2 regions of the Blautia sp. MSK.20.85 genome follow, and region 1 is predicted to be linked to the other one. Evidence: a T-box and tRNA genes for the amino acid it is inferred to sense, from the RefSeq annotation. Region 1 holds a T-box; the other holds one or more tRNA genes.
The links. A T-box is a leader RNA that pairs with one kind of tRNA and senses whether it is charged. The one in region 1 lies ahead of thrS (threonine--tRNA ligase), so its partner is inferred to be a tRNA-Thr.
Positions count from the first base shown of each region.

Region 1 (7,324 bases):
TTTGCACTGCTTTTCGCCAATGCGATCACAGCTTACGCCACAGTTCTTCTTCTGGTAACCACCAGTATTCCTCTTCTTCCGGTAAAAATCACAACCATGTTTACCGGAGAAATGACACCGCAGAAAGAAATGGGATCTGCTCTGGCGATCTGGATGATCATCATCATGCTGGCCGTTATCTGTATCTGCAATCTTCTGAAAAAGCTGACGTATAAAGGAGGGGAACAGGTATGAAACGAAGAAAAAAACTGCCTTATGTTATCATTATCCTCGCCTGTATTTTTCTCCTGATTCCATTTGCTGCAACCCTTGTCTACTCCTTTACCATCGGATGGACAAAACTGTTTCCTGCAGGATGGACTTTTAAATACTGGATACAGGCGTTTACCGAGCCAACACTGTGGCCCGCTATCCTTCGAGGCGTTCTGATCAGTATCCCTCCGATTCTGATCTGCAACATCGTTGTAATTCTGGCTCTGTATACTTCAGTGGTCTATTATCCAAAACTTGAAAAATACATCCAGACCATCTGTATGATTCCAAATTCCCTGAAGGGTGTAACGATTGCAATTCCTGTACTGGCACTTTACGCAGGCGGAGTAACTTTCTTTTCCAACCGAATGGTAATGCTGGTCTGTATTTACAGTATTTCCATCCTGCCTTTTGTATATCAGGGAATCCGAAACAATCTGCACGGAATCAACGTTACCCGTCTTCTGGAAGCAGCGGAAATCCTGGGTGCCGGAAAATTATACGCATTTATCCGGATTATTCTTCCGAATATGCTGGCCGGTATCCTGGTATCTTCTCTTCTCGCTCTCTCCACAGTTTTCGGAGATTTTGCAGTCATAAAAATCATTGCGGGAAACAAATACGAAACCATTCAGATGCTTCTGTACAACAGCCGTCTGATTGTACTGCAGTATCAGTGTGTAATTGTAATCATCATGTTTACAGTTACTCTGGTTATTTCACAGCTTGTTTTTAAATTTCAGAACAGAAAGAGATAGGTGATATAAATGGCATATATTGAATTCAGAAATGTTCATAAAAGTTTCGGAAATAACGAAGTTCTGAAAGGCATCAATCTTTCTATTGATGAGGGAGAATTTGTCACTCTTCTCGGTCCCTCCGGCTGTGGAAAAAGTACGCTTCTCCGCTGTTTTTCAGGCCTGGAGACCGTTACGGAAGGAGAAATTTATCTGGACGGAACTAACATCACAGATTTTACTCCCAAACAGAGAAAAATCGGCATGGTTTTCCAGCAGTACAGTCTGTTCCCCAATATGACTGTGCGCCAGAATGTTGCCTTCGGCCTTCAGATGCAGAAAAAAGACAAACATTTTATTGCAGAAAAAGTAAATGATGTTCTTCATACCGTAGGACTTTCCGACAAGCTGGATCAGTATCCACGTCAGCTGTCCGGCGGCCAGCAGCAGCGTGTTGCCCTGGCCCGTGCCATTATCATGGAACCAAAAGTTCTTCTTCTGGATGAGCCTTTAAGCGCAATTGATGCCCTGCTGCGAAGAAACCTTCAGGTGGAAATCCGTAAAATTCAGCAGAGTCTGAAAATGACTACCATTTTCGTCACACATGATCAGGAAGAGGCCATGGTTATGTCCGACACCATCCATCTGTTTAATGTGGGTCAGATTGAACAGTCCGGATCACCGGCAGATATCTATACCCACCCGCAGACAAAATTTGCAGCCAATTTTATCGGACACTATAACATCCTCAGCAATCCGGATCTCAAAAAACTGTGCGGTCTTTCCTCAGACTGTGACTTTGTCGCAATCCGTCCGGAAGCCGTCCTGATTTCTCCGGAAACGCTGAATGATGCCGTTCATTTCCAGGGAAAGATCACCGGTGTGATGCTGCGTGGAACTACCATTTCCTACACCATAGACTGCGATGGTATCGAATTACGGGCAGATACCCTGTTTGAAACCAACCGGCAGCGCAATATGGGCGAAATGCTTCAGCTCCAGATTTTGAAAGAAGATATTCTTCATCTTCATTAATAACTCCTGACTTTACGGAGGTATTCCCTGCAAAAAAACTCCCACCAACAGGCAGCTATAAACAGCTGTCTCTGTCAGCGGGAGTTTGGTTATGTTATTTTATATCTTCTTATTTCTTTTCTTCCTGAACTTCGATCTTACGGATAGTCTTATTCTTGATCTCTTCTTTGATGAAGCTGATGAACTCGCCAAGATCTTTCATTCCTTCATCACCAAGGTAACGGCTTCTTACGGAAACCTTGCCCTCTTCTTCCTCTTTTGCACCAACGATAAGCATGTATGGTACTCTCTCAAGACGTGCCTCACGGATCTTGTATCCCATCTTCTCAGAACGTCCGTCTACGGAGCAGCGGATGCCTGCCTCTTTCATCTGGGCCTCTACCTTCTGCGCATAATCGTTGAACTTCTCGGAGATCGGGATCACACGAACCTGCTCCGGGCAGAGCCATGTCGGGAACATTCCTGCATACTTCTCAATGAGCCATGCAAGAGTTCTCTCATAGCATCCCATAGATGTACGGTGGATGATGTACGGACGCTGTTTGTCGCCGTTCTCATCAATATAGTACATATCAAACTGTTCTGCAAGAAGTGCATCCCACTGGATTGTGATCATGGTGTCTTCTTTTCCGTATACGTTCTTGGCATTGATATCAACCTTCGGTCCGTAGAAAGCAGCCTCTCCTACATCCTCTGTGAACGGAATGTTCAGCTCGTTCAGCATCTGGCGGATATGACCCTCTGTCTCCTCCCATACTTCCGGCTCACCGATATATTTCTCTTTGTTTGTCGGGTCCCATTTGGAAAGGTGATAGGTTACATCTTCCTCAACACCAAGTACCTGCAGGCAGTACTGTGCAAGTGCGATACAGTCTTTGAACTCTTTTACCATCTGGTCCGGTCTTACAATCAGATGTCCCTCGGAAATCGTAAACTGACGAACTCGTGTCAGGCCATGCATCTCACCGGAATCCTCGTTACGGAACAGTGTGGATGTCTCGCCCAGACGGATCGGCAGATCACGGTAGCTGTGCTGCTCTGCTTTGTATACATAGTACTGGAACGGGCATGTCATCGGACGAAGTGCGTAAACCTCTTTGTCCTTTTCCTCGTCCCCAAGTACGAACATGCCGTCTTTGTAATGATCCCAGTGTCCGGAGATCTTGTAGAGATCACTCTTTGCCATCAGAGGAGTTTTTGTTCTTACATAGCCACGTTTTGTCTCCTCATCCTCGATCCAGCGCTGAAGCTCCTGCATCATGATCACACCGTTTGGCATGATAAGCGGAAGTCCCTGTCCGATTACGTCTACTGTTGTGAAGATCTTCATCTCACGGCCAAGTTTGTTATGATCGCGTCTCTTAGCCTCTTCCATCTGCTCCAGATGCTCTTTCAGCTCATCCTTTGTTGCATATGCAGTTCCGTAGATACGTGTGAGCATTGCGTTTTTCTCGCTTCCTCTCCAGTATGCGCTGGAAGAAGAAAGAAGCTTGAATGCTTTGACTCCTTTTACGCTCATCAGGTGTGGTCCTGCACAGAGGTCTGTCCAGTCTCCCTGGGAATAGAAGGAAATCTCCTCTCCCTCCGGAAGATCCTCGATCAGCTCTACCTTATATGGCTCATTTTTCTCTTTGAAGTATGCGATGGCATCCTCACGGGATTTTGTGAAACGCTCAATCTTTGCGCCTTTTTTGATGATCTTCTTCATCTCTTTTTCGATGGCATCAAGATCCTCACGGGAAAATGGCTCGTGGTCGAAATCATAGTAGAATCCTGTATCAATGGATGGTCCGATGGCAACCTTTGCCTCCGGATACAGATTCTGTACAGCCTGTGCCATTACATGAGATGCTGTATGACGGAGAACTGCAAGGCCCTTCTCATCTCTTGCTGTAAGGATGTTAAGCTCACAGTCATCCTCAAGGACTGTACGAAGATCTACAACCTCTCCGTTTACTTCTCCTGCACATGCAGCACGTGCAAGGCCTTCGCTGATGTCATATGCGATATCGATCACTGATCTTGCTTCTGAGTATTCTTTTTTTGAGCCGTCTTTTAATGTAATAATCATGATTGTTTCTCCTTTCGTTTTCAACGAGTTTCTATGATACACAGTGCATTTTCCTGTACCGGAGATCTTTTCCCGGAAAATACTGTGGAGTAATTTTCTCCGGAATAAAAAAATCCCTTACAGTACATCACGCACTGTAAGGGACGAGTTTATTCATTCTCGCGGTTCCACCCTGCTTGCTCCATATAAACAGATACCTGTCAAATACAAAGCCTCTCAATTATGATGATAACGGAATCACCGGACCGGATTGGGGCCACTCGGAGGTAGTTTTCAACTGTTTCCCGATAAGATGTTTCCAGCACTTCACATCTCTCTCTGTAACATTTCACAGTTTACTCGTCTCGTCAACGTGTTTTTATTTCTTTTTCTGTGGTTCATTATAAGCGCAGTATTTTTATTTGTCAACGCATGTTTAAAAAAAATTTTCACAGATTTCCCATCATTTTATCCTTGATGATTGCCAGAATTTCTCTTGGAATGTAGACCAGAAGACGCCAGCTTCGATATCTGGAAGGTACCATAACAACTTCCCGGAAGCCGCATTTCCTTGCAATAGCTGCTCCTCTCCATACATGAAAATTGTTGGTCACCACGCCTATGGAACAATCTGTGGTTCCGATCTTCCTGCGGCTGAATTCCAGATTCTCCTTCGTGCTGGTGGACTCTTCTTCCAGGATCAGTCTGTTCCCCTCTATCCCATGTCCGATGAGATAACGGTACATGGCCTCTGCCTCGGAAATGTTTTCTCCGTCACCTTTTCCACCGGAGAGAACTGCCCTTGTCCCGGGATTCTCCTTAAGATAAAGAAGAGCCCTTCTGGCTCGTTCCAGAAGGGCAAGTGTCATCCGTGTTCCGTCCACGTGGGCACCTAACACGATAATGTAATCCAGATTCTTCTTTACGCTCATTATCTTCCGCAGCAGTATTTGTATTTCTTGCCGCTTCCGCATGGGCACGGATCGTTTCTTCCGACTTTGTGTGGTTTCACAACTGTGCCGGATTTCTTCTGCTCCATGTAGAGAGCTTTCTTCTTCTCTTCTGTGAAGATCTTGTCCCACTGAGGAAGGTTGTAAAGCCAGTCAGCCTTGGCGTCTACCATGTTCTTATAGAGAGCTTCTTTATCAAATGCAAGGTTAACCTTGGTGTTCTCATCCATAGTCTCGATCGGGTTCGGAACCTTCAGGCTGTCGTTGATTCCGTCAAGGAAACCAACCATAGTCATAACATCCTGACCGTATTTCTCAGCAAGCTCTTTAACAGTTCCGGAAACAACCTCATCCGGGTTCTCCAGAAGCTGCTCGTAAATGTTCTTCTCAATGTTAAAATAAGTTGCCCAGAAGCGCTGAAGCTTATTCTTATCTGCATTCTGATTATAAGCAACGGAACGCCACTGCTCAAGAATTGTCATATCGCTCATTGTCTGATCCTCTTTTCCAAAATTTTAGATGAATAAAGCGGACGTTTCATTCCGCTTCGCAATTTTTGTTTATTATATCATCTTTTGGCGAAGAAAGCAAATACATCTATCTCATATCCACAAAAATCCACATAAAAAAGATACTTTCTCACCTGCAGCCGTCACTGTACTGTGCAGAATATTTTTTTGGAAAATCACGAAAAAGGACAGCAACTTTTCCCATTCACTGTCCTTTTCCTATGTGTCTTATATCATATCCTGTTTATTTTACTGAAGGTACTGATTGGACTTCCAGATCACACTTACCAGACGTGCAATGCATGCGCGCAGGTCCTCGATCTTAAGTGTTCCCTCTTTCAGTTCTTTTCTGAGATTGTCATGATCTCCGAAACATCCCGGCATTACCAGGTCATTTCCCGCTCTCATGCAGCCGGATGCTGTACAGCTGTCTCCCTGTTCTGTAGTCGTCCAGTCTGTCATGATCGCTCCTTTAAATCCCCATTCGTTTCTGGCGGACTCTGTACAGAGATCATAATTGTTTGCCGCATGAATACCATTGATCAGATTGTAACTGGTCATGATGGACATTGGCTGTGCTTCTTTTACCGCAATTTCAAATCCTTTGAGATAAACTTCGCGAAGTGCACGCTCAGACACAACACTGTCTGATCCCATACGATTGTCTTCCTGATTGTTGCAGGCAAAATGTTTGATGGTCGTTCCACATCCATAATTGGACTGAACACCTTCTGTCATAGTTGCCGCAATGGTTCCGGATACATACGGGTCTTCGGAATAGTATTCGAAGTTTCTTCCGCAGAGAGGATTTCTGTGGATATTCATTCCCGGTGCCAACCAGAGTGTTACTCCGAAATGTTCCATCTCTGTTCCGATCATGGCTCCCACTTCACGGATCAGCTCCCGGTTCCAGGTCTGCGCAAGCAGTGTTCCTACCGGGATCGCAGTACAGTACTGATAATATCTTTCTCCCGGAAGTTCTCTGGAATCGTCATAGAACAATCCACCTTCCAGACTGAACTCAAATGGCATGGAAACAATGCTTCCGTCATTTACATGATAATACTTCATCAGGCGAAGTCCTGCCGGTCCGTCTGCCAGAACGATGCTTGCAAGACCTTTGTCTACTGCACAGCGATGGGTTTCACCTGCAGAACCTGGAACGGAAATTCCTGCTGCGCCAAGATTGCCACCCTGTGCTTTGCCCGGATCTCCTGCTGCCAGATCGATCAGATCTTCTTCTGACAAGGTATTTACAAAATCCATTGCTTCTTTTTCATAGAGGTCTGCATTCTTCTTATATTCCACAGTCTCGGTAGCAATGTCTGCTCCACGAATGTTAAGAACAGTCAGTTCCTCCTCTTTCGCCTGCTGCGCTGCTGCCGCCGCACGTTTTGCTGTTTTGGATGCTTCCTGAGAAATTTCTTCCAGTTCCTGTTTCAGCGGGAAAAGATTTCTGACCTGTCTTCGGATCACTTCCTGATCCAGTTTTATGCCTCCGCAGAGTTTTGCTGATGCAAGACTGTTTCCGACCCATATGCCATAAAAACCACTCTCAAGGATCCATGCAGCTCTCTTCTCATCATAAGAAGTCAGCCCATCCATCTTTACTTCCATGGTAACTTCCTGTGCTTCTCCCGGTTTCAGCTCGTTTGTCTTTGCATAGGCTGCAAGACGGTGTGCTTCTTTTTCGAGGATGCCGCCCGGCAGGGATGCGTAAACCTGTACGACTTCTTTACCGGAAACATTTCCCGTATTTCTGACCGTTGCCGTAACACGGATCTTTTCTGC
Region 1 is NZ_JAAIUN010000011.1:70,562-77,885, reverse strand. Features, by position in the region: gene G5B12_RS08400 (ABC transporter permease) at 1-234, shown strand, start outside; gene G5B12_RS08395 (ABC transporter permease) at 231-1,010, shown strand; gene G5B12_RS08390 (ABC transporter ATP-binding protein) at 1,020-2,024, shown strand; gene thrS (threonine--tRNA ligase) at 2,134-4,095, opposite strand; T-box leader at 4,232-4,455, opposite strand; gene G5B12_RS08380 (YdcF family protein) at 4,524-5,006, opposite strand; gene G5B12_RS08375 (SEC-C metal-binding domain-containing protein) at 5,006-5,515, opposite strand; gene G5B12_RS08370 (glycoside hydrolase family 3 protein) at 5,783-7,324, opposite strand, start outside.

Region 2 (7,324 bases), on a different contig from region 1:
GGTATAATTTTTTCCGGTTGGCTGCTGCAGTGTGATTTTTGTGTTACCGGTGTTGGTAACTGTTACAGTCTGTGCTTCCGGAAGATCTTTATAACCTTCGTTCACCGTACCGAAATTCAGACCTTCTTCCGGTTTGACCGAAAGATCATACACCGGTTCCGGTTTCGTTACAGTAAAGGAGACCGAAACGTTCTCATCTATATTTCCATCTTTATCTGCAATTCTGATCTTGCCACTGTATTCTCCTGCAGAAAGGCCGGTTTTGGGCTGGATAGTAAAAGTTGCCTGATTATCTTCGCCCGGATTGAGTACCTCAGCAGAAAGAGCTCCTACTTCAAAATTCTTGGCTGTTGGCTGTACCAGACGGATCGCTTCCGTACCTGTGTTGGTAACTGTTACAGTCTGTGCTTCCGGGGCATTGGAATATCCCTGTTCCAGCTCTCCAAAATTCAGATCTTTTGGGGTAATATCTACAGAATTTTCAGTGAAACTGTCCCCATTTACCAATACGCTTGCTTTCACAGCTGCTGACGCCTTATTGTCCGACGTGGCAAAAACAAGATCTTCCTCATATGGATCATCTTTTGCTTCCAGTCCCAGCTTTGGCTGAACTGTAAACATCTGCTCATCGCCCTGGGCAAGCATGATTTCTCCATTATTTTCACCTTCACTGACAGGTTCAATATCAAAATTGTCTGACTGCGGCTGTTTCAGAGTTACCGTTTCTGTACCTGTATTTCTTATGGTTACAGTTCTTGTCTGATCAACCTCCGTATAGCCCTCTGTCAGGTCATCAAAAGGAATCTCTGCAGGATCTGCTGTCAGTTCATACTGTCCTTCTTCACTGTCGGATGGTTCCGATGCTTTCCCCGCATCCGCGTTCCCGTTATTCCCGTCATCTGTCTGTGCTTCTACAGTGAGATCCGCCTCAAAGAAAACATCCACACCTTCTTCTGTCTGATATGTGATCAGATCTTTATATTCTCCGGCGTTCAGTCCCTCTCTTGGTTTTACCCATACCGTAATCTGCTCTCCGCTTTTCAGTGGCTGTCCATTAATATCTTCAGCCATGAAATTCTCCGGAGAAATTTCTTTAAAATTCAGATCTGCAGTTCCGGTATTGGTAATCGTAACATACTGTACTTCCGGTATCTCTGTGTAACCTTCTGTTACAGTTCCGAAATTTAAAACACCACTTCCGTCTTCTGTGGATACAACTGCGGAATATGTAAGTTCTTCTGTTGAAGCACTGTCACCATTCTGTGCTTTCGTTTCCCCTGTCTCAACAGTTTTTTCATCAGATCCGGCTGTCGTATCTGATGAATCCTCTGCCTGATCTTCTGTCGAATCCTCTGTCTCTTCGGTATTTCCGGAATCTGTATCAGTTTCTCCCAATCCGGTGATCGTAATGGTGCTGTCCTGAGAATCCTGCTCCAAAGTCTCATCTGATCCGCTCTCGCTGGTAGATGTTTCTGTCTTCTTCTGCTGTGCAAGAGCTTTGGCATCTTCCTCCGTTGCGGAAACTTCCTGTGTTGTTACAGTAAGTTCGCCACTGATTCCCATTTCTTCTTTTCCTGTGATCTTAAGAACAATGGGAAATCCCAGATCCTTTTCTTCAACCTTATAGGTTTTATCTGTTCCTACTTCGGTGAGCACATCACCATCTTTCAGCGACCACGAAAAACTCACATAATCATCTGTAATTCCTTCTGGCTTTACCTTGGAATAATCTGCGCTTAAGGTAACACCTACTGCAATTGTTCCCTTAACTTTCAGTTTGCCATCCAGAGCTCCCTGGGGAACCGCAGCGGCAAACACCATAGATGGAAGTAATGTAACCATCATAAGCACGGCCATGATCACTGCCAGTACTCTGTTTTTCCTCATATTCCATCCTCCTTTACATCCTTATGTTTTCCTGCATTTTCAGATTTATGCATTCTTTCCTTTGTTGATGCAAGTTTACCATATTTAATTTTCAAGGATGTAATTTCTGCTTTCCGTTTTTTCTCTCAGCCTTCAACAATGAGATATTTTCCATCTGGAAGTTTAAACACTTCACTTTCTTCTTCCAGTTCTTTCAGGGAAAGTCCCTCTACATCTGCACCCATTCCATCCAGATATTTTTTTACATCTTTCAGAGAATCCAGCACTACTGCCATACAGTCTTCCAGAAATGCCTCTGCCTCTTCAAAATCATCTGCTACCGGCTCATCAAAAAGCTGTCCCTGTTTTTCCAGAAATGTCTGGACATATTCTTTCTTATACATTTTAAAAAAGTCCTCCTTTATTTATTATTTTTCTTCTCATAAATAGCAACCAGTTCCAACGGTACCGCTGCTACAATGTCTGCGCCGTTTTCTTCCAGTTCCCTGCGGTCACGAAAGCCCCAGAGTGCACCTACTGTATACATTCCGGCTGATTTACCTGTCTGCATATCCGTTTTTGTATCTCCGATATACATGCATTCTTCCGGTTTTACTCCGAATTCTTCCGCGATCTTTAACGGACCATCCGGTGCCGGTTTCCTTCGGATTCCCTCCTGCTGTCCCATTACTTCGTCAAAAACATCTCCATAGATCGCTTTTACGACTTTCTGTGCCGCAATATGCGGTTTATTAGAACATACGGCCATTTTTAATCCCGCATCTTTTAGTTTCTGAATGGTTTCCGGCATATCCTTATATGGTACAACTTTATACAGGGGATCTTCATCAAATTTTTTACGGTAAAGTTCCCGGACTTCTTCATAATGGACCAGATCCGGATCTCCGGCATCGATCAGACATCTTTTGATCAGCATATCCGCGCCTTCACCGCTGTAATAACGGAAATTATCTGTCGGCTGCGGTTTCAGGGAAAACTTTTCCATGATCTCATTTGCCACATATGCCATGGACTCCAGTGTATCTGCAATCGTTCCATCCAGGTCAAAGATACAAGCTTTTATCATTTTGTCATTCATCCTCTCAGGTTTATTCCAAGTTTCTTTGTCTCATAGATCAGCCTTGCCACAGGCAGTCCGACTACATTGTTGTAATCGCCGCGGATTCCTTTCACATAAGCACCCCAGGCACCCTGGATTCCGTAGCTTCCTGCCTTATCCATAGGATCTTTACTGTTTACATATTCTGCGATCTCTTCCTTTGTTACCGGGTAAAAAATTACATCTGTACATTCATGAAACGTATGAACTTTCCAGTTTTCTTCTTCTCTTACAAGAACTGTCACACCCGTATATACCTGGTGTGTATTTCCCTGCAGCATACTCAGCATCTTCACTGCTGCCTCCGGGTCTGAAGGTTTACCAAGGATCTTTCCTTCATAGGAGACTATGGTATCCGCTCCGATTATAAGAATGTCCGCCAGATCATCCGCCTGTTCTTTTTCCAGCGCATGTGCGGTAAACATGGCCTTTTGGAAGGAAAGTTCCTCAACCACCTTCGAGGGCTCTGTGCTGGTGATCCGTTCTTCACCACTGGCAGGTTTTACCTCAAATGTGATTCCCACCTTGCTTAAAAGCTCCCGTCTCCTGGGAGATGCAGAAGCAAGCACAATCTTTCTCATGTGTGTATTCCTCTCTTTCTGTGTTATCAGTATAACCTTTTACGGAAGGAGGTGCAACCGGAATTGTCAAAAGAGAATTCCTTCCGGATCATAAAATATAATACGCCGGGATTTCTGTACATCCCGGCGTACTGTCTTTTATATATAATTTGCTGTTTTGATCTTATGCCTTCGGCAGTTTAAAAGAACTCTTAAGAGACACAATACGGTTAAATACCGGTGCGCCCTCTTTGGAGTCATGGATGTCTGCACAGAAGAATCCGTTGCGGACAAACTGATAACTGTCGTAGCCTTTTGCTTTCAGAAGCTCCGGCTCAACATAAGCGCTCGTCACGGTGAGAGAGTTTGGATTTACATTGAGAGATCCGTCTTCTTTATTGTAAACACCCTTCTCTTCATCTACGATGTTCTCGTAAAGTCTTACCTCAACTTTACCTGCATTGGATGCCTCCACCCAGTGGATGGTTCCTTTTACCTTACGTCCGTCCGGTGCATTTCCACCTTTGGTTTCCGGATCATAAGTACAGTGAACCACACGGATCGTTCCGTCATCATCTGCTTCATATCCTGTGCAGGTTACAAAATATGCATTCATAAGACGGACTTCATTTCCGATATAAAGACGTTTGTATTTCTTCGGAGGCTCTGCCATGAAATCATCACGTTCGATATAAAGTTCTCCGCTGAACGGAATCTTTCTGGTTCCAAGTTCCTCGTTCTCCATGTTGTTCGGAGCTTCCAGGTACTCAACCTGTCCTTCCGGATAATTGTCGATCACAAGCTTGATCGGATCAAGGATCGCCATCATACGTGGACGTTTCAGTTTCAGATCCTCGCGGATGCAGTACTCAAGCATTGCGTAATCCACAGAACTGTTGGCCTTGGAAACGCCACAGAGCTCTACGAATTTACGGATGGATTCCGGTGTAAATCCGCGGCGGCGAAGTGCGGCGATTGATACCAGTCTCGGATCATCCCAGCCATCTACGATTCCGTCTTCAACAAGTTTCTTGATGTAACGTTTACCGGTGACAACATTGGTAAGGTACAGTTTGGCAAACTCGATCTGTTTCGGTGGATGCGGATACTCCAGTTCTTTTACAACCCAGTCATAGAGCGGTCTGTGATCCTCAAATTCCAGAGTACAGATGGAATGAGTCACGCCTTCGATCGCATCCTCGATAGGATGAGCAAAGTCATACATCGGATAGATGCACCACTTGTCTCCAGTGTTGTGATGTGTCATACGTGCTACACGGTAGATAACCGGGTCACGCATGTTCATATTCGGAGATGCCATATCGATCTTTGCACGGAGAACTTTTTCTCCGTCTCCGTATTTGCCCTCACGCATCTCCTCAAAAAGCTGCAGGTTCTCTTCTACAGTACGGTTTCTGTATGGGCTCTCTTTACCTGGTTCTGTAAGAGTTCCTCTGTACTCACGGATCTGGTCTGCAGTCAGGTCGCAGACAAATGCCTTGCCTTTTTTGATCAGCTTCACAGCGGCCTCATACATCTGGTCAAAATAATCAGAAGCAAAGAAAAGTCTGTCTTCCCAGTCTGCGCCAAGCCATTTTACATCAGCCTTGATGGATTCTACAAATTCGGATTTCTCCTTTGTCGGGTTTGTATCATCGAAACGAAGGTTAAATTTTCCGTTGTATTTCTTTGCAAGCCCATAGTTTAAAAGAATGGACTTAGCATGTCCGATATGAAGATAACCATTCGGTTCCGGTGGAAAACGTGTATGCACAGTGTCATAAACGCCTTCTTCAAGATCTTTGTCTATAATATTCTCAATAAAGTTTTTGGAAACTGTCTCGTTGTCCATGATTCTCCCTCCTAGATATCGTCCTGATGTTTTATCTTATCATATATTTGGAGTTTTTGAAACCCGCAAAACCTGTATTTAAACAAAAAATTGTCTGTTTTTGGACACAAAAAAAGCTGCTGACGGGAATCGAACCCGTGACCTCCGCCTTACCAAGGCGACGCTCTACCGACTGAGCCACAGCAGCTTGTTTCGCGACGTTTGTGCCGCTCACAGTTGTTTATATTATCAGATGACTTTCATATTGTCAATACTTTATTTTTATTTTTTTAAAAATTTGTATTTTCATGACTATCGCATAAAAATCCTGTGTACTGCAGTCCCCGGACACAGCGCACAGGATTCTCTTTTTACTCTTCTGATTTTGCATCCTCAGAAGCTTCTGCCTCTTCTGTTTTTTCTTCCGCCTCATCAGCTGCAGCTTCCTCTGTCTCTGTTTCAGCTTCCGTCTCTTCTTCAGCCGGTGCTTCTTTTGTATCCTCTTCTTCTGTCTCTTTGGAAACTTCTACAGTCTCAGATGCGGTTTTGTCCCAGTCCTGGAAAACTTCTTTCTCTTCTTTTTCTTCTTTCTTCTCATCCTCTTCAAGATCATCGAGATCGTCAAAGTCATCTTCAAAATCGTCTTCACATACAGATTTTCTGGATATGATCGCTGCAATAGCTCCTGCTGCTGCCGCAGTAAGAGCTCCTACTGCAACCAGTCCCCAGTATTTATTAATCTTTGCCATAATTGGTCTCCTTTCTTGTTCCGCTGTTTTTAACATCATTTTAATACTTTTATATCCAAAAGAAAAGAGGGGAATTAACTTTCTCCAAAACAACGTTTCATTTTTTTGCGGATTCTTCGCAGGGCATTATCAACAGCCTTCGGCGTTTTACCCAGAATTTCCGCGATCTCCACATAGCTATTTCCCGCAATATACAGCTGAAACACCTGATTTTCCAGAGAACTTAAGCTCTTTTTCATTTCTTTTTTCAGCGCTGTTACATTTTCCCGGTCAATCAGGATTGCTTCCGGATTATCATGTTCCGTACAGGAATCTCTGAGATTTTCTTCCATTTCCCTGTCACTTAAGGATATATACGTATTCAGCGGCTGATGTTTCTGACGGTTTGAACTTTTGATCGCGCTGTAGATCTGTCTGTCAATACACATATTCGCAAAGGACTGAAAGGATGTTTCCCTGTCAGGCTGGTAGTCCCGGACTGCTTTAAACAGCCCGATCATACCCTCCTGGATCAGATCGTCGGTATCCCCGCCAATAAGAAACATGGCCCTTGCCTTTTTTCTGACCAGACCTTTGTACTTTTCCATCAGATAATCTGCAATCATGGATTCTCCGGCACGAAGCCTCTGAATAAGAACTTCGTCCTCTGTCTCATTATATCGGCACATTTTTTCTCCGAACAGCTTAAGCTGTATCTGTTATTTTGCCATTCTCTGTCTCACGATCTCAAATGCAAGCACTCCTGCCGCTACAGAAGCGTTGAGGGAATCAATGTCTCCATTCATCGGGATCGCGGTAGTAAAATCACATTTTTCCTTTACAAGACGGCTGACACCATTTCCCTCGTTTCCGATCACAAGGCCAATGGGACCTGTCAGGTTCTGGCGGTACATCACTTCTCCGTCCATATCCGCACACACAAACCAGATTCCTTTTTCTTTCAGCTCATCAATCGTCTGTCCAAGGTTGGCAACCTTGGCAACCGGCGTATAGTTCAGGGCACCGGCAGAAGTCTTTGCGACAGTAGCTGTCAGACCTACAGCTCTGTGTTTCGGAATAATCACACCATGGGCACCGGCAAGATTGGCAGTACGGATGATCGCTCCCAGATTATGAGGATCTTCAATATTGTCAAGAAGAATAATAAAAGGAGGCTCTCCTTTTTCTTCTGCTTTTTTCAGAATATCTTCCACTGTGG
Region 2 is NZ_JAAIUN010000009.1:34,120-41,443, forward strand. Features, by position in the region: gene G5B12_RS07075 (choice-of-anchor D domain-containing protein) at 1-1,887, opposite strand, end outside; gene G5B12_RS07080 (hypothetical protein) at 2,013-2,270, opposite strand; gene G5B12_RS07085 (HAD family hydrolase) at 2,288-2,953, opposite strand; gene G5B12_RS07090 (Maf family protein) at 2,962-3,567, opposite strand; gene G5B12_RS07095 (glutamine--tRNA ligase/YqeY domain fusion protein) at 3,731-5,398, opposite strand; tRNA gene G5B12_RS07100 (tRNA-Thr) at 5,513-5,585, opposite strand; gene G5B12_RS07105 (hypothetical protein) at 5,749-6,126, opposite strand; gene sigH (RNA polymerase sporulation sigma factor SigH) at 6,201-6,794, opposite strand; gene rlmB (23S rRNA (guanosine(2251)-2'-O)-methyltransferase RlmB) at 6,825-7,324, opposite strand, start outside.
Region 2: it has a tRNA-Thr gene. The T-box ahead of thrS (threonine--tRNA ligase) is inferred to sense a tRNA for this amino acid. The anticodon was not compared.